DNA from 4 places in the Methylobacterium sp. 1973 genome. Region 1 is predicted to be linked to each of the others. Evidence: predicted binding sites of a transcription regulator. Region 1 holds the regulator's gene; each other region holds the start of a gene.

Evidence for each region. The regulator LexA, encoded in region 1, represses DNA repair genes until DNA is damaged. The targets are predictions, from matches to a motif close to TGTTCNNNNTGTGTTCNG.
Region 2: the regulator LexA is predicted to act here: its motif matches at 2,131-2,148, upstream of ABIC70_RS24030 (LexA family protein).
Region 3: the regulator LexA is predicted to act here: its motif matches at 3,326-3,343, upstream of ABIC70_RS01925 (ATP-dependent helicase).
Region 4: the regulator LexA is predicted to act here: its motif matches at 2,308-2,325, upstream of recA (recombinase RecA).

What each region holds. Positions count from the first base shown of each region.
Region 1 is NZ_JBEPLA010000002.1:586,433-590,884, reverse strand. Features, by position in the region: gene gltX (glutamate--tRNA ligase) at 1-48, opposite strand, end outside; gene ABIC70_RS06820 (ComEC/Rec2 family competence protein) at 241-2,532, shown strand; gene lexA (transcriptional repressor LexA) at 2,526-3,263, opposite strand; gene ABIC70_RS06810 (hypothetical protein) at 3,514-3,960, shown strand; gene ABIC70_RS06805 (hypothetical protein) at 3,979-4,194, opposite strand; gene ABIC70_RS06800 (NRAMP family divalent metal transporter) at 4,275-4,452, shown strand, end outside.
Region 2 is NZ_JBEPLA010000016.1:24,246-28,697, forward strand. Features, by position in the region: gene ABIC70_RS24020 (winged helix-turn-helix transcriptional regulator) at 1-216, shown strand, start outside; gene ABIC70_RS24025 (Y-family DNA polymerase) at 336-1,664, opposite strand; gene ABIC70_RS24030 (LexA family protein) at 1,661-2,113, opposite strand; gene ABIC70_RS24035 (hypothetical protein) at 2,311-2,562, shown strand; gene ABIC70_RS24040 (hypothetical protein) at 2,566-2,937, opposite strand; gene ABIC70_RS24045 (hypothetical protein) at 3,121-3,879, shown strand; gene ABIC70_RS24050 (hypothetical protein) at 4,085-4,452, opposite strand, start outside.
Region 3 is NZ_JBEPLA010000001.1:387,792-392,243, reverse strand. Features, by position in the region: gene ABIC70_RS01930 (PhoH family protein) at 1-514, opposite strand, end outside; gene ABIC70_RS01925 (ATP-dependent helicase) at 934-3,315, opposite strand; gene ABIC70_RS01920 (AsmA family protein) at 3,825-4,452, shown strand, end outside.
Region 4 is NZ_JBEPLA010000016.1:4,887-9,338, reverse strand. Features, by position in the region: gene cckA (cell cycle histidine kinase CckA) at 1-2,079, shown strand, start outside; gene recA (recombinase RecA) at 2,417-3,478, shown strand; gene rpsQ (30S ribosomal protein S17) at 3,944-4,207, opposite strand; gene rpmC (50S ribosomal protein L29) at 4,230-4,445, opposite strand.

The DNA of each region.
Region 1 (4,452 bases):
GTAGCCGGTGGGCGAGGGGGCGAAGCGCGTGACGACGGCTGAGGACATCGGTCCGGTATGTTCCGGGGCTGGTCGCGGACGGAGCGCGACGGACGGCGAAGGGGCGGCGGAGCGGCGAGGGGCTCGACAGGGCGCCCGTAGCACGAAGCACCGGCTGTAGCACGAGCCGGAGGATGCGTTAAGAATCGCCCGCAGAATCGCCCGGCCCCGAGACAGGTCGCGCGGAACGGGGCGGCGGCGATGCGGCGGATCGGCGCGAGGCTGGCGGGCGGCGCGGTGGCGCTGGCCGGCCCCCGCGCGACCGCCCTCCCGGTCATCCGCCACTGGGTGGCCGAAGGCCTTGCCCGGGACGCCGAGCAGCGCCGGCTGTTCCCCTGGCTGGCGGTGGCCTTCGGCGGGGGGATCCTGGTCTATTTCGCGGCGACCGACGGCGCGCCGAGCCTGGCCGCGCCCCTTGTCGCCGCCGCCCTTGCCCTGGCGCCGATCCCGCTCCTCGGCGCGCGCCCTGCGGCGCTGGCGGCGGTGCTCGCGGTGGCGGCCGCGTTCCTCGGCTTCGCGGCGGCGGCCTGGCGGGTCTCGGAGGTCGCCGCCCCGGTCCTCCCCCGCACCACCATCGGCCCCCTCATCGGAACGGTCGAAGCCCTGGACGAGCGCGAGGTCGGCGCCCGGCTGCTGATCCGGGTGGAGAGCTTCGCCGGCCTTGCGCCGGAGGCGCGGCCCGCCCGGGTGCGGGTGTCATTCCGCAAGACGCCGACCCCGCTTCCCGGGGACGTCGTCGCCGCCACCGCCCGGTTGTTGCCTCCCCCGGAGGCGGCCCGGCCCGGAGGCTACGATTTCGCCCGAGACGCCTACTTCCAGGGGATCGGCGCGGTGGGCTCGCTGGTCGGGGCGGTCACGATCCGGGCGCCGACCGAGCCGCCGCCCCTCCGCCTGCGGCTCGCCGCCACGCTCGACGCGGCCCGGAACGGGCTCACCCGCCGGATCGCGGAGGCCGCCGGCGGCCAGGCGGGCGCGGTGGCGGCGGCCCTGGTGACCGGCAAGCGCGGCCTCATCGGCCCGGCGACCAACGATGCGCTGCGCGCCGCCGGGATCTACCACGTTGTGTCGATCTCGGGCCTCCACATGGTGCTGGCCGCCGGCGTGGTGTTCTGGCTGGTGCGGGCGCTGCTCGCGCTGGTCCCCCATTGCGCGCTCCTCTGGCCGATCAAGAAGATCGCGGCCGGCTTCGCCATGGTCGGCGTCACCGCCTACTGCGCCTTCTCGGGCTGGGACATCGCCGCCGAGCGCTCGCTGATCATGACCCTGATCATGCTGGGCGCGATCCTGGTGGACCGGCCCGCCCTGTCCATGCGCAACCTCGCCCTCGCGGCGCTGATCGCCCTGGCCCGGGAGCCGGAGGGCCTGCTCGGCCCGAGCTTCCAGATGTCCTTCGGCGCCGTGGCCGGGCTGATCGCCTGCGCGCGGCTGATCGACGGGCGGCTGTTCGTGCGCCACGGGGCGGGCCGGCTCGGTCGGCTCGTCGGCAGCGGCCTCTCGGCGGTCACCGGGACCCTGGCCACGACCCTGGTGGCGCAGGTCGCGACCGCGCCCTTCGCCACCTACCATTTCCAGACGATCCAGCCCTTCGGCCTCGTCGGCAACGCCCTGACCCTGCCGCTCGTCTCCCTCGTGGTGATGCCCTCCGCGGTGATCGGGATCCTCGCCTATCCCTTCGCCCTCGACCGCCCGATCTGGTGGCTGATGGGTCAGGCGGTGGGGGGCATGCTCGCCGTCTCCCATTGGATCGCCGGGTTCGAGCGGGCCATCGTGGTCGTACCGGCCTTCGGCACCGCGGCGCTGTTCCTGCTGACCGCGGGCCTGCTGCTCGCGACGTTACCGGCCTCCCGCCTGCGCTGGCTCGCCGTGCCGCCGATCCTGCTCGGACTCGTCGTCGCGGCCCGACCCGACCGCTACGACCTCTATGTCGATCGGCAGGGTGCGGGGGCCGCGGTGCGGGGGCCGGACGGACGGCTCGCGGCCCTCGGCAGCCCGTCCGGCTTCGTTCTCGAACAATGGCTGAAGGCGGACGGCGACGGACGGGGAGCCGGGGCACTGATCGTCCGATCGGGCAGCGGCCGCTGTGACCGGCTCGGATGCACCGCGCGCCTGCCGGACGGACGGGCGGTCGCCCTGGTCCGGGACCGGCGGGCCTTCCCGGAGGATTGCGCCCGCGCCGCGGTGCTGATCACGGGCCTCGTGGCCCCACCGTCCTGCACCGGCCCCCTGGTGATCGACCGGCGCGTCCTGGCCGCCCAGGGCGCCGTCGCCCTCAGGTCCGACGGCGAGAGCTTCGTCGCCCGTCACGCCCGGGCCGATGGCCGCGCCGTGCCCTGGCGACCACGCTCGGAACACGGGCCGGGATCACCACAACCGGTCACCGCGCCCTCCGCGGAGGCCCGCGCCTCTGACGACGGGGCGACAACGCCTCCGGAAACCGATGCGTCGGGCGGGGACCTCGCCCCCGGCAACGCGCCGGCCGAGCCGCTTCAGTAGCGGCGGACGAGGCTGACGAGGCGGCCCTGGATCCGGACCCGGTCCGGCCCGAGGACGCGCGTCTCGTAGGCCGGGTTGGCGGCCTCCAGGGCGATCGAGGAGCCGCGGCGGCGCAGACGCTTGAGCGTCGCCTCCTCGTCGTCGATCAGCGCCACGATGATGTCGCCGGTATTGGCCGTGTCCTGCTTGCGGATCACCACGAGGTCGCCGTCGAGGATGCCGGCCTCGACCATCGAGTCGCCGCGCACCTCCAGGGCATAGTGCTCGCCGCCGGCCACGAAATCCGGCGACAGGGTGATGGCATGGCTCTGGTTCTGGATCGCCGAGACCGGCGTACCGGCGGCGATCCGGCCCATCACCGGGATCGAAATGGCACGACCGGCGTCGTCGATCATCCGCGTGCTGGCCGGGGCCGGCGGATGCTTGGACTTGCCGCCCTCGACCACGCTCGGGGTGAAACGGCGCGGCTCGGCCGGGGCCGAAGATGGGGCCGAAGATGGGACCGTCTGGCTCAGGCTCTCGGGAATGCGGATCACCTCGATGGCGCGCGCCCGATTCGGCAGGCGCCGGAGGAAGCCGCGCTCCTCCAGGGCCGTGATCAGCCGGTGGATGCCGGATTTCGACTTGAGGTCGAGGGCGTCCTTCATCTCGTCGAAGGACGGCGGGACGCCGCATTCCTGCATCCGGCTCTGGATGAAACGCAGGAGGTCCAGCTGCTTGCGCGTGAGCATCGAAGGGGGACTCGCGGCTTGGCAGACCGCCCCGTGACGGTCTCTGAAACAAATCACGAACAGGTTAAACGTTCCGCAAGTGTTCCGCAAGGGCGGCACCGCTACGCTTGGCGCGTCGCTCCGCGCTCGCGGGAGCAAGGTCGAGAAACGCATTGACGGCGCAAGCGGAGCCGTTTCAATGCACCGCGGCGCCCCGCCGGGAAGGCGGCGGATCCGGGCCGCGGGCTGGGACCCTCTTGGGATGACGAGGATGCGACGACCCGCAGCTCTGCTGCCCCTCGGCCTCGCCGCCCTCGGCCTCGCCGGCTGCACCACCGGGTTCTCCTACATCTCGCGGAACTACGTGGCGCTCACCCCCCAGGTGGTGACGATCGGCTGCAAGGAGCCCTACGAGGTCTACGACAACCGGCAGATGCGCCGGATGCTGATCGTCTCGAACGCCCTGCGCGAATATACCGGCTGCAACCTGAGCGAGGCCCGGATCGATCCGGAGCCGGACGCCACCCGGGTGAAGCGCTTCCGCACCGCCGCTCGGGCCTATCTCGACGAGACCGTGCGCGAGGATTGCCGGATCACCGGCGAGACCGTGTTCGATCCGCTGAAGACCGAGTTCGCCTACGCCTGCGACACGCCGATCGAGAAGCGTGGCACCGTGGTCCCCCGCCTGCCGGGCCGCAATCCCGGTCTGGCCCGCTGACCGACCGGCGGCGCGCCGTCAGGCGCCCGGCTTCGGGAAGGTCCGTTCCGCCGCGTCGCCGGCGGCGGCGAGCAGGGCGCGGGCGAAGGCCCGGGCTTCCGCCCGGTCGAGAACGATCGCGGCGGTGACCGGCGCGCCGCCGAGGTCGGCCAGGGCGAGTTCCAGGCGCACCCCGTCGGGCACGGCGGTCGCCTGCAGGCTCCAGCCGGAGCCCCGATCCGTGCTCTCCGCCATCACATGTCCCTCCCGCCTGCCCCGGGAAAACGCCGCAGGCGCCCGCCGGAACCGGCCGTGCGCGGGACTGTTCCCGAGCCGTGCCCAGCGCTTCCCTGCCTCGCCTGTCCGCTTACCTCAAGGCCGCAGGCCCCGGACTCGTGGTGATGCTGGCCGATACGGATGTCGGAAGCCTCATCACGGCGGCCCAGAGCGGGGCGCGTTGGGGCTATTCGCTCCTGCTCCTCCAGATCCTGCTGGTGCCGATCCTGTACGTCG
Region 2 (4,452 bases), on a different contig from region 1:
CTGACGCGCACCCTCCGGCACCTGGAACGTGACGGGTTGGTAGTTCGCCACGATTTTGAGGAGATCGTCCCTCACGTCGAGTATGCGCTGTCCGACACCGGTCTGGAGTTGCTGGTTCGGATGGTCCCGCTGTGGACCTGGATCGTCGAGAACGCGGACAAGTTTCGGACGTCCAGAAAAGCGTTCGACCGAGTCCACCCTGACGAGAAGCCGTAGTCGGAACGAAAAGCTCAGGGACCGATACCTTCACCGCCGTCCGGTATCATAGCCTAAAGCTCTGTAAGCGGACGGACCGAAAACCACCCACAGCGGTCACCCAAGCATCCTGTGACGGTTCAAGCGTAGGCGACTGGCAACTCGCCTACCTGAGTCGTGTAGCGCGGCGTGCGCATCTCGAACTTCGTGTTCCAGTCGCGCCGGCTCACTAGCCCCGCGCGCGCCGGCACCACCGCGCCGCGGCCCCAGCGCGCGTTGCACGCGTCCATCGCCGCCATCAGCGGGCCCGACTTCTCGCGGTCGAGCGCGCCGATCAGCGCCCGCGGGCTGAGCGACAGCGGCACGAGCTCGTTCGTGACGATCCCGGCCTTGCTGTACCGCCACGGCCGCTCGCCCGGATCGCGCCAAGTCCGCGCCACCCCGTGCCGCGCGGCCTTGATCAGCGCCAGCGTGTCCGAGCTGTGCTCCGGCAGCTGCACCGTCGTCGAGACCGAGCGCATCGGCTCGTCTCGGTCGTGCTCGCTCGTGTGGTAGAAGACCGTGACGTGGTTGGTGCCCAGCCCCTCGCGTCGCAGCTTCTCCCCAAGCCGCGTGGCGTGCGCCGCCACCGCCTCCTCCAGCACCGCCCGCTCGGTGATCCGGCCGGAGAACGAGCGCGTCACCGCGCAGCCCTTCCGTCGGGCCGGCACCATCTCCAGCGGCAGGCAAGCCGCGCCGCGTAGCTCGTAGATGATCCGCTCGCCCACCACGGTCAGGCCCTTGCGCACCGGCCGCGGGTCGAGGTCGCGCAGGTCCGCCACGCTCTCGACGCCCATCGCCTGGAGCTTGGCGAGCGAGGCCCGGCCGATGCCCCAGACCTCGGCGACGTCGATCCGGCACAGCCAGTGCGCGTAGGCTGCCGGATCGGTCAGGTCGCAGACGCCCTCCAGCACCGGCACGGTCTTGGCGATGTGGTTGGCGAGCTTGGCCAGCGTCTTGGTCGGGCCAATGCCGACGCAGGTCGGGATCCCGGTCCAGGCCCGCACCGTGGCGCGCAGGTCCCGCGCGAGCTCGACCCTCAGGGCCGGCGCGACGTCCGAGAGGTTCAGGAAGCTCTCGTCGATGGAGTAGATCTCCACCTGCGGGCTGAACTGCCGGTAGACCGCGTTGGTCCGCCCCGACATGTCGCCGTAGAGGGTGTAGTTCGACGAGAACACCCGCACGCCCTGCGTCCGGCACAGGTCGCGGATCTTGAAGTACGGGTCGCCCATCTTGATGCCGAGCGCCTTGGCCTCGCTGGTGCGGGCGATGGCGCAGCCGTCGTTGTTCGAGAGCACGATCACCGGCACCGCGGCGAGCTTCGGATCGAACACGCGCTCGCACGAGCAGTAGAAGCTGTTGCCGTCGATCAGCGCCACGGCGCGGCCGCCGCCGATGCGGTCGCGCCGGCGGGCCTCGGGCGTGCTCACGACAGCTGCCCGCGGGCGACGTGCCAGCGGATCGAGAAGCGGACCACGCCCCAGATCACGCCCTCGCCGAGCTCGTCGACCGCGAAGGCGGGCAGGTCCGGGTTGCAGAAGGCGAGCCGGGCGACGTTGCCGTCGATCACGAGGCGTTTGCAGCTCATCTGGCCGTCGATCGCCGCGACGACGATGCTGCCGTGGCCCGCCTTGAGGCTGCGGTCGACGCAGGCGAGGTCGCGGTCGTAGATGCCAGCGCCCTCCATGGACGAGCCGGCAATGCGCCATAGGAAGGTGGCGGGCGGGTTGGGTACTAGCCAGCGGGGCAGCTCGAGCGCGCCTTCCAGGAAGTCGTCGGCGGGCGATGGGAAGCCGGCGCACAGGGCCTGGCCGATCAGCGGCACGCGGATGGCGTCGGGGCCGTGGATCAGTAGCTCGTCGACCCGATTGAGGTGCACCCGCGGCTCCGCCGTGCTAGAACAAATACGGAACAAAGCTGATGGGCGAGCCGGGTTCAATCCGCGCACGGAATGTTTCTCTCGCGGCAGTGGACGAATGTGAACTCGGATCGAAAATCTTAGGTGGCACCACGCCTTAAGCGCCTTGCGCGGTCGGCGGCGAGTGTTTGACATGTCGGGACGGGAAGGAGACGGCGATGGCGATGAGGACGGCGTTCGTGGTGCAGCCCTTCGAGGCGCACCGGAAGCGGCTGCGGCCGGCCGGGCAGGAGCCGGCGCAGACCGAGAGCGGAGCGGTGAAGAAGGCTGAGAACCTGGCCAAGCGGATGCCGGGCGCGGCGGCGCTGAAGGTGGTGGCCGACGACGAGACCGGCGAGCTGGAGGGCGTCACGATCCTCGGCCAGTGGGGCGAGATCCCCGACGACTTCGCCGAGAGCCTGCAGGGCTGATTGTCAGCCGCGCTCCTTGGCCGCGAACTCCCAGATCGGCGGGCCCCAGGTCTGACCCGGCTTCGTCCGGTAGCCGGAGAACCGGTCGAACACGATCCGGTCCGGCTCGACGCCGACGACCCGGCTGTCGTTGACCATCAGCGCGCCAGCATACTCGACGCGCAGGAAGCCGTGCTCGGGATGAACGCCAAACAGTTGCGGCGCGGTCCACCCAAGTCGGTGCGCCTCGACCCCGTGCTCGTCGACGAAGGTCAGCGCGTTCGCCCGCATCGCCGCCCACCGCGCTGGGGTCAGATACCGGCAGGGCGACGCGTGCTCGGACAGACGCTCGATCTGGTCGCGCCAGGAGGCGACGGCGGGCGGAAGGTCGGACATCCCGACTTCGTAAGGTGCCCCACAAGCTCCCGCTATGCGTGGACGAAGGCGGGAGGTATGCAACCGCTGAGGCGGCTGCCGACCTGAGAGGTCATTGAAGGCAGAATGAGTGCGACGAAATTTCGGGAACGGAGGAAGGCTCGTCTACTTCGCGAGCATCCAACATGCATTTTCTGCGGAGGGATGCGTCCGACCGTCACCCTGGACCATGTTCCGCCGCGAGCTTCTTTCCCGCGAGGCTATCATCCCGAGGACTTTGATTTTCCGGCCTGTGAAGAATGCAACCAGTCAACGCGTCATTTCGATCAGATTTTTTCTTTGTATGCGATGCTATCTGACCATGATGAGGCAAATCACTCGCAAGAGGACTTGCGACGCCTGACATCTGGTATCGCTAACAACTATCCCAAAGCGCTACCCAAGATCGATCTGCCAGTCAGGACGAAACGCATTGGCTTGAAGAAGATGGGACTGAAAAAGCCGGAGGGGGAGCTTTATAAGGATCTCCCACTAGCAGGTGTGCCAATTGTGTTCGGCGAGGCGGCTAAAATTGTAGCACGAAAACTCGCATGCGCTGTGTTTTTCAAGGAGTTCGGCCAGACGCTCCCAGAAGGACAGCAGATTGTATCGAGTTGGCATCACAGCTTTGATCCGAGATCACATTCTTTCATCGCGTATTTCAATGATCGCATGCAGGGCTATCGCAACCCAACGCGTGGAACGGTCAAGAACTATGGCAATAGGTTCGCTTACAAATTTGCATATAACGAAGCCGAGAATTTCTTTGGGATCGCCGCTCAACTCGGAAAAGGTTTGTTCCTTTGGTCGCTAGCTGCTCGCTCGGAGCTAGAGATAAAGCCGACCGACCTAAACGATGTATGGAGTGTCGGGCAGCCATGGGTGTCCAATCGAGCTGCGGTTCTTCTAGAAGATTGTAGATAACTCGCACCCCGCAGCGTCGGCCACTGGCACGAAAAAACCGCCGCGGCCGGAGCCGGGCGGTTCAGTGTAGTTGCGTTCACGGGATGTAGACGGCGGCGAGGTGCGGCTTAATCCAGCCGCCCTCTGAAACGATGAAAGGCGCCCCGGCCGAAGCCAGGGCGCCACGTCGAGATGATCGGCGCTCGGCGCGCCTATGTTGCAAAAGTCAGCGCCGTGCTGGCGTACGGGCATCCCGCTCCAGCTCGTCGATCCGGCGCTGCATGCCCTGGATGGTGTCGCGGGGCGTGTTGAGGTCGTAGAGCCCCTGCCGGTTCTGGTCGGATTGGCGCTGCAAATCGGCATCGCGGGCGCGCTGGGCGGCCCACATCTGCTCGTGCTCGCCGCGCGGGACCAACTGTTTAGTGATCGTGTCGAGGTCGCGCTCGACGCGCTCGACCCGGGCATCGGTCAGACGCTGGAGATCGTCCCGACGCTGCGACACGACAGCGAAGCGGGTGTCGAGGTCCTGACGCGGCACGTAGGCCTCGGTGCGCGCCTCCACCTTGGCGATCGCGCCCTCGAGGCGGCCGTTAT
Region 3 (4,452 bases), on a different contig from region 1:
GGGTCAGGAACATCTTGATCTCGTTGATCGTGGTGTTCTGGGCCTCGTCGAGGATCACGAGGCAGTTCTTGAAGGTCCGCCCGCGCATCACCTCGAAGGGGACGATCTCGATGTCGCCGGTCTTGAGGGCGATCTCGAAGGCGGCGGCGCCCATGCGCTCCTTCATAGCCTCGGTCAGCGGAGCGACCCAGGGGGCGATCTTCTCTTCCAGCGTGCCGGGGAAGTAGCCGAGGGACCGGCCCGAGGGCACGTTCGGGCGGGTGATGACGACCTTGGCGATCCGGCGCTGGCGGAGCTGGTCCGCCGCGCGGGTGCCGGCGATGAAGGTCTTTCCGGTGCCGGCCGGCCCCAGGACGATGACCTGCGGGGAGCGGGCGAGGGCGTCGAGATACTCGGCTTGGCGTTCGGTGAGCGGCTGGATGGGGGCGAGGTTGCGTTCTTCGTCGAAGCGTGTGCGGTGAATGCGGGACGTGCGGTCTTCAACCAGTTCAAGTCGTGCGCGGCGTCTCTTCATGGATGTACACTCCAACGGGACTAGCCAACCTGGATCTGTATCTGAACTGCCGTTTACCTGCGTGCTCCCGGTTCTATTCGTTTGCGAAACTTAATACCGGCCCCAGGCCGAAGGTTCCGCCCCGCGCTCGTCCGCCTGTGGAGAGCGTCACGACGATCCGTGCGCGGCCGAATACACGATGCAACTGGCGCACCAGTGCGATTCGCATCCGACGAATGCGCGCCGGGTGTGACCAAGGGGTGACGGTGGGCAAGGGGGCTTCGAAAAAGCCGCGCGGCTGGCGCGGATGCATCAGGTTCGGGACGGGGGAGACGCGATGACGCGGCATCCGGCACGATCACGATCCTCCCCGCCCGCAGGGGCGAAGCCGGCCGACCCTGCCGCCCTGAAACGTCCGGGCTTGGTCGGCGGGACGGGCCTCACCCGGCCTGGATGAAGCTGTCGAGCACCATTTTCTGGCCGGCCTTGTCGAAGTCAACGGTGAGCTTGTTGCCATCGACGCCCGCGACCGTTCCGGGCCCGAACTTGGTGTGGAAGACCCGCTGGCCGGCCTGGAAGGCCGAGGGCGCGCCCGTCGACTTGGCGATCAGCTCGCCCTCGATCTGGCGAGGTCCGCCGGACTGGCCGCCGGAGCGGCCCCCCGGGCCCGCCGACCGGAAGCCGCCGCCGGACCCGGACCGGCCACCCGGCGCGGTGTTGGCCTGCGCCCGCTGCCACCCCGGCGTGCCGTAGCTCGATCCGAACGGCGCCGGGTTGCGGTCGAACCGCGAGGCGCCGGCCGAGAAGTGGGCGGGGGCCTCGACCACGTCGACGGCGGTCTCGGGCAACTCGTCGATGAACCGCGACGGGATGGTCGACGACCAGAGCCCGTGGATGCGCCGGTTGACCGCGAAGGACAGCTTCGCCCGCTTGCGCGCCCGGGTCAGGCCCACATGGGCGAGGCGCCGCTCCTCCTCCAGGCCGGCGCGGCCGCTCTCGTCCAGCGCCCGCTGGTTCGGGAACAGGCCGTCCTCCCAGCCGGGGAGGAACACGGTGTCGAATTCGAGCCCCTTGGCGGCGTGGAGCGTCATCAGCGAGACCCGCTCGGCGCCCTCCGCCTCGGAGGCCTCCATCACCAGGGAGACGTGCTCCAGGAAGGCCGCGAGGTCGGGGAATTCCTCCATGGAGCGGACGAATTCCTTCAGGTTCTCCAGCCGGCCGGCGGCGTCGGCCGAGCGGTCCTTCTGCCACATCTCGGTGTAGCCGGATTCCTCGAGGATCGTCTGCGCGACCTCGCTGTGCGGCTGCGCCTCCACCAGTCGCGCCCACCGTGCGAAGCTCTCGGTGAGCGCCCGCAGGGTCGAGCGGACGCGGGGCTTCAGCTCGTCGGTCTCGCACAGGCGCTCGGCGGCGATCCGCAGGGGCAGCCGGTTGGCACGGCCGTAGGTGTGGAGCTGCTGCAGGGTGGCGTCGCCCAGGCCGCGCTTGGGCGTGTTCACGATCCGCTCGAAGGCGAGGTCGTCGCTGACATTCACGGTGGCGCGCAGATACGCCAGGGCGTCGCGGATCTCGGCGCGCTCGTAGAAGCGCGGGCCGCCGATGACCCGATAGGGCAGGCCGAGCTGGACGAACCGATCCTCGATCTCGCGCATCTGCGCGGAAATCCGCACCAGCACGGCGATCTCCGACAGGGGATGCTGCTTCACCTGGAGGGATTCGATCGATTCGGCGAGCATCCGCGCCTCCTCCTCGGAATCCCAGGCGCCCGTGACGGTGACGCGCTCGCCCGGCTCGTCGTCGGTGCGCAGGGTCTTGCCGAGGCGGCTCTCGTTCTTGGCGATCAGCCCCGAGGCGGCGGCGAGGATATGGCCGGTGGAGCGGTAGTTGCGCTCCAGCCGCACCACCACCGCGCCGGGGAAATCGTGCTCGAAGCGCAGGATGTTGTCGACCTCGGCGCCGCGCCAGCCGTAGATCGACTGGTCGTCGTCGCCCACGCAGGCGATGTTCTTGCGCTGTTGCGCCAGCAGGCGCAGCCACAGGTACTGCGCGACGTTGGTGTCTTGGTACTCGTCCACCAGGATGTAGCGGAACCGGTCCTGGTAATTGGCCAGGACGTCGGGGTTCTCCCGCCAGAGCTTAAGGCAGAGCAGCAGGAGATCGCCGAAATCGACGGCGTTCAGCGTCGCGAGCCGGGCCTGGTAGGCGGTGTAGAGCGCGCCGCCCTTTCCGAAGGCGAACGAGGCAGCCTCGCCCGGGGGCACCTGCTCGGGGCCGAGGCCGCGGTTCTTCCAGCCGTCGATGGCGTGGGACAGGGCCCGGGCCGGCCAGCGCTTCTCGTCGACGTTCTGGTCGGCGATCACCTGCTTCATCAGCCGGAGCTGGTCGTCGGTGCCCAGGATGGTGAAGTCGGATTTGAGCCCAACCAGCTCGGCGTGGCGGCGCAGGATCTTGGTGCCGATGGCGTGGAAGGTGCCGAGCCAGGGCATGCCCTCGCCGGCGGGGCCGATCAGCGTGCCGATCCGGTGCTTCATCTCCCGGGCGGCCTTGTTGGTGAAGGTCACCGCCAGGATGTCGAAGGGGCGCGCCCGCCCGGTGGCGATCAGGTGGGCGATGCGGGTGGTCAGCACCCGGGTCTTGCCGGTGCCGGCGCCGGCCAGCACGAGGATCGGGCCCTCCGTGGTCTCGACGGCGCGGCGCTGCTCGGGATTGAGCCCCTCGAGATAGCCGGCGGCGTCGCGGCGGAGGGCGCCCATGGCGCGGGCGGTGATGGACGTGGCGGGCGCGCCGTCCCCGGCGGGCTGCGCTTGCGGGCGGTTCTGCATCCCGCATCCCTGGACCAAATCGCGAACGGCGTCGAGGCCGTTCGCGCCGCCGAGGGGGCGCGGAGCCATGAAGCGCGGCTGTCTGCGCCGGGACGATCCGCGCCCTTCGGGGCCCGCGGCCGGCTGCGGGGCGCCCCCGTCTCCCCGGTGGCCGCGGATCGGCACCTGTGTGATCAGGGGCCGACAGCGGCGGCGGAGCGCGACAAGCCCCCTCTCCCGTGCGGGAGAGGGTTGGGGTGAGGGATCAGGTCTTTCCGGAGAGGTCGCATCCCTCACCCTGTCCCTCTCCCGCACGGGAGAGGGGATCCGCGCCCGGTCCGGAGCTCATGGCCCGGGGTGCCGCGGGCCGCCGCGCGCGCGCCGAGAGCCGCTCCGGACCGTGGCATCGCCGCTGGCGCTCCCGGGGGCTTATCGTGCTATGGCCGTGACAACTGACTCGCGGGGGCACGCGGGGCACGGCGGCACGGTGATGGCGCGGCCTCGCGGAGAGATGGTGCGGAACAGGACCATTGCGTGATCTTCTGACCGCGCTGGCGTGCGCCGTCATCCTGGTTCTCGTGGCGGCGCTCGCCGTTCCGCCCTTCGTCGACTGGCAGGCCCATCGCGCGCTCGTCGACCGGGCGCTCGCCCGGTCCCTCGGCGTCCCGGTCCGGACCGACGGCCGGATCGAGGTCCGGCTGCTGCCCTCGCCGCGGCTGCGCGTGGACCGCCTGCATCTCGGCGCCGATCCGGACCGGCCGAGCCTGGACGCCCGGTTCGTCAAGGCCGAGATCGCCCTCGCGCCGCTCCTGAAGGGCGAGTTCCGCTTCACCGAGACCCGGATCGGCCGGGCCGAGATCAAGCTCCCGGTCGCCGGCCCCGACGCCCTGAAGCTGCCGGCCGATTTCGGTGGCGCCCTGCGCGACCGCGACCTCGCGATCGAGAACCTGCAGATCCAGCAGTTCCTGGTCACCACGCAGGTGCCCGCCACCGGGCGGACCGACCAGCTCTACGTCCAGGACCTGCACCTGCAGGCGCCGGCCCTGGTCGGCCCCTGGCGGGTCGAGGGGACGAGCGGCGGCATCCCGTTCCGGGCGGTGAGTGGCACGCCGGGACCCGACGGGCGCCTCGCCGCCAAGATCTCCGGCGGCGGCGACG
Region 4 (4,452 bases), on a different contig from region 1:
GTCTTCCAGGAACTCCAGCACGCCATCGACTACCTCGACCACGCCCCGGCGGGCTTCCTGTCGATCGATCCGGCCGGCGCCATCGTCTACATGAACGCGACGCTCGCCGCCTGGCTGGGTTACGATCTCGCCAGCGTCGGCCCCGGCGGGCCGCATCTCACCGAGATCGCCCCGGAGGCGGATGTTCTCGTGCGCACCGCCGGCCTGCCGGGCGAGGTCCGCACCGACCGCTTCGACCTCGACCTGCGCCGCCGCAACGGCCACACCCTGCCGGTGCGGCTCTACCACCGGGTCGCCTTCGGCAAGGACGGCAAGCCCGGCTCGTCGCGGACCTTCGTGATCAACCGCTCCGCCGGGGCCGAGACCGACGAGCCGCAGCGCGCCGCCGAGGTGCGCCTCGCCCGCTTCCTCAACAACTCGCCGATCGCGATCGCGACCCTCGACCGGACCGGCTGCATCGCCCGGGCCAACGCCTCGTTCACCCGGCTGTTCGGCACGGTGCCGCGCCAGGCCGATGACGGCGCCTTCGACGGTGACGGCGCGACCCGGGTCGAGCCGAACGTCGCCGATTCCGTGGCCGACCGGACCGCCCTGGAAGCCGGGCTCGCCCGGGCGGCGAGCGGTCGGACCGATCCGGAACCCATCGAGGTCCAGCTGACCGGGCCCGGCGGCCGCTCGGCCCGGGTCTGGCTCAGCCCCGCCGACGGCGGCGATCCGGGGCAGCAGACCGACGAGGCCGAGCGGGTGATCCTGTACGCCCTCGACACGACGGCGCAGCGGCAACTGGAGCAGCAGGTCGCCCAGGCCCAGAAGATGAACGCGGTCGGCCAGCTCGCGGGCGGCATCGCGCACGACTTCAACAACGTGCTGCAGGCGATCATCGGGTACTCGGACCTGCTGCTGGCGAGCCATCGGCCGACCGACCCGGCCTTCCAGGACATCATGCAGATCAAGCAGAACGCCAACCGGGCGGCGGGCCTCGTCCGCCAGCTCCTGGCGTTCTCCCGGCGGCAGACCCTGCGTCCGGAGGTGATGAATGTCGGAGAGGCGCTCTCCGAACTCACCCTCCTGCTCAAGCGCCTGCTCGGCGAGCGGGTCGCCCTGGAGCTGAAGCACGGCCGCGAGGTCTGGCCCGTGAAGGCCGACGTCAACCAGTTCGAGCAGGTGATCGTCAATCTCGCGGTCAACGCCCGCGACGCCATGCCGGAGGGCGGCAAGCTGATGATCCGGACGGAGAACGTCTTGGATCCGGGGGCGGCCTCCGATGCGGAGGGACGCGGCGGGGCGCCGGCCGGCGACCACGTGCTGATCGAGGTGCGCGACACCGGCCAGGGCATCCCCCCCGAGCTGATGGAGAAGATCTTCGAGCCGTTCTTCACCACCAAGGAGATCGGCAAGGGCACCGGACTCGGCCTGTCGACGGTGTTCGGCATCGTCAAGCAATCGGGCGGCACCATCGACGTGCAGTCGACAATCGGGGAGGGGACCGCCTTCCGCATCTACCTGCCGCGGCATGTGCCCGTGGCCGAACCGGAGGAGGTTCCGGCCCCGGCTGCGGTGCCGGCGCTCCCGCGCGCGGAGCCGCTCGCGCCGGTCTCCGGGTCGCCGCGGCCGGCTGCCGAGCCGGGCGATGCCGGCGCGCCGCGGAGTGCACCGGCTCCGGCCACGGCCGACAAGCCGGCGCCGCGCAAGCCCGCCGCGGATCATACGGGGCAGGGCACCATCCTGCTCGTGGAGGACGAGGATCCCGTCCGGGCGGTCAACAGCCGCGCCCTCTCGGCCCGCGGCTACACGGTCCTGGAGGCGGCCTCCGGCCTCGAGGCCCTGGCGATCGTCCGCGAGGGCACCCAGCCGATCGACCTCGTCGTCTCCGACGTCGTCATGCCCGAGATGGACGGCCCGACCCTGCTGCGGGAGGTGCGCAAGCATCAGCCCGACCTGAAGGTGATCTTCGTCTCCGGCTACGCCGAGGACGCCTTCCGCAAGAACCTGCCGGAGGGGGAGACCTTCAACTTCCTGCCGAAGCCCTTCAGTCTGAAGCAGCTCGTCGAGACCGTGAAGAAGACGATGGCCGATTGAACGGCGTCGATGGCGTCGTCGATGGCGTTGTCGATGGCAGCGTCCCGGCCCTTCCCTGCGAAATCCGGCATCCGGTGCCGCCCACCGTGTTCGGACCCTGAACGGAGTGCGGCACCGGATCCCGGGCATGCCCCGACGGATCGGCACGCCGGAGGCCGCGGTTCGCCCTGAACCGCATCGATGGCGCCGGCAGGCTATGCACAACCCACGGGACCGCCCTTGTCGAAATAGAACAAAACAGGTACATGAAGGCGGTGGCGACGCGCGTTGTGAACTGCGTCCAACCCCTTCATAAGGAGCCCGCCAGATGGCCCAGCCCGCATTGAAAGTGGTCGACATGCCCCCCGTGGACAAGGACAAGTCCAAGGCCATTGACGCCGCCCTGGCTCAGATCGAGCGCGCCTTCGGCAAGGGCTCGATCATGCGGCTCGGCAAGAACGACAAGGTTCAGGAGGTCGAGACCGTCTCGACCGGATCGCTGGGCCTCGACATCGCCCTCGGCGTCGGCGGCCTCCCGCGCGGACGGGTGATCGAGATCTACGGCCCCGAATCGTCCGGCAAGACGACGCTGGCGCTCCACACCATCGCGGAGGCCCAGAAGAAGGGCGGCGTCTGCGCCTTCGTGGATGCCGAGCACGCCCTCGATCCGGTCTATGCCCGCAAGCTCGGCGTCAACCTCGACGACCTGCTGATCTCGCAGCCCGATACCGGCGAGCAGGCCCTGGAGATCACCGACACGCTGGTGCGCTCCGGCGCCATCGACGTGCTGGTGGTCGATTCGGTGGCCGCGCTGACCCCGCGCGCCGAGATCGAGGGCGAGATGGGCGAGAGCCAGCCGGGCCTCCAGGCCCGTCTGATGAGCCAGGCCCTGCGCAAGCTGACCGGCTCGATCTCGCGCTCGAACTGCATGGTCATCTTCATCAACCAGATCCGGATGAAGATCGGCGTGATGTACGGCAGCCCCGAGACCACCACGGGCGGCAACGCCCTGAAGTTCTACGCCTCGGTGCGCCTCGACATCCGCCGCATCTCGACCCTGAAGGATCGCGACGAGGCGATCGGCAACCAGGTCCGCGTCAAGGTGGTGAAGAACAAGGTCGCGCCGCCGTTCAAGCAGGTCGAGTTCGACATCATGTTCGGCGAGGGCGTGTCGAAGGTCGGCGAGCTGATCGACCTCGGCGTGAAGGCCGGCATCGTCGAGAAGTCCGGCGCGTGGTTCTCGTATAACAGCCAGCGCCTCGGCCAGGGCCGCGAGAACGCGAAGGGCTTCCTGCGCGACAACCCGAAGATCGCCGCCGAGATCGAGGGCTCCATCCGGCAGAATTCCGGCTTGGTCGCCGAGAAAATCCTGGAGAACGCGACCCCGACCGCCGACGATCTCGACGAAGGCGAAGCCTGATCCGAAGACCGGGCGATGGACCAAGTCCGGCGCCCGATCCCTGAAGACCGAGCCCCATGGCGATCCCAGGATCGCCATGGGGTTTTGTTTTGGGCCCGAGGCACCGATCCGATAGCGGAATAGAAAGAAGCGGGCGTCCCGTCTCGGCCGCAGCCTCAGAGATCCTCGACGCAGAGTTGGGGCACCGCCGAACAGGCAAGCCCCCGTCCCGGATGCCACGTGACCGCGCCGATCGGCCGTCCCGGCAGAGACGGCCACTCGGCGCCTGCACACGCATTCAGATCGCAGGATGCCGAAACGACGAAGCCCGGCACGAATCCGGCTCTTACGAGTCGAATTGCGTCCGGGCGTTCGTCGAACCGGTCATGCCGCGACCCAGGAATGGACCCGTCTCGGGGGCCATCCCGCAGCGTCACGGACCGGGATCAGGCGGATGCGGAGACCGCAGCCGCCGGGATCCCAGGATCAGGCGGCCTCGCCGGCCTCGGCCTGGGCGGCGTCGCCCTCGACCAGCTTCCAGGTCTTGGTCTTCGAGAAGGGACGGCACTCCTCGATGAACACCGTCTGCCCGACCTTGGCGACATTCGCCTCGTCGTGCGCGTGGTAGTTCTTCGAGCGGCGGACGGTCTTCTTCATCACCGGGTGGGTGAAGCGGCGCTCCACCTTGACCACGATGGTCTTCTCACCCTTGTCGCTAACGACGGTGCCCTGCAGGATGCGCTTCGGCATGGTGTTCTCCTAGCGGCCCGTATCAGCTCTTGGCCGCCTGCAGCGTCTTCGCGCGCTGCAGCGTCCGGACACGGGCGATGTCGCGACGGACCTCACGGACGCGGGCGACGTTCTCGAGCTGGCCGGTGGCCCCCTGGAAGCGCAGGTTGAACTGCTCCTTCTTGAGGTTGATCAACTCGTCATTCAGCTGATCCGGCGACAGGGCCTTGAGATCAGACACTCTCTGGGTCGACTTCACGATATCC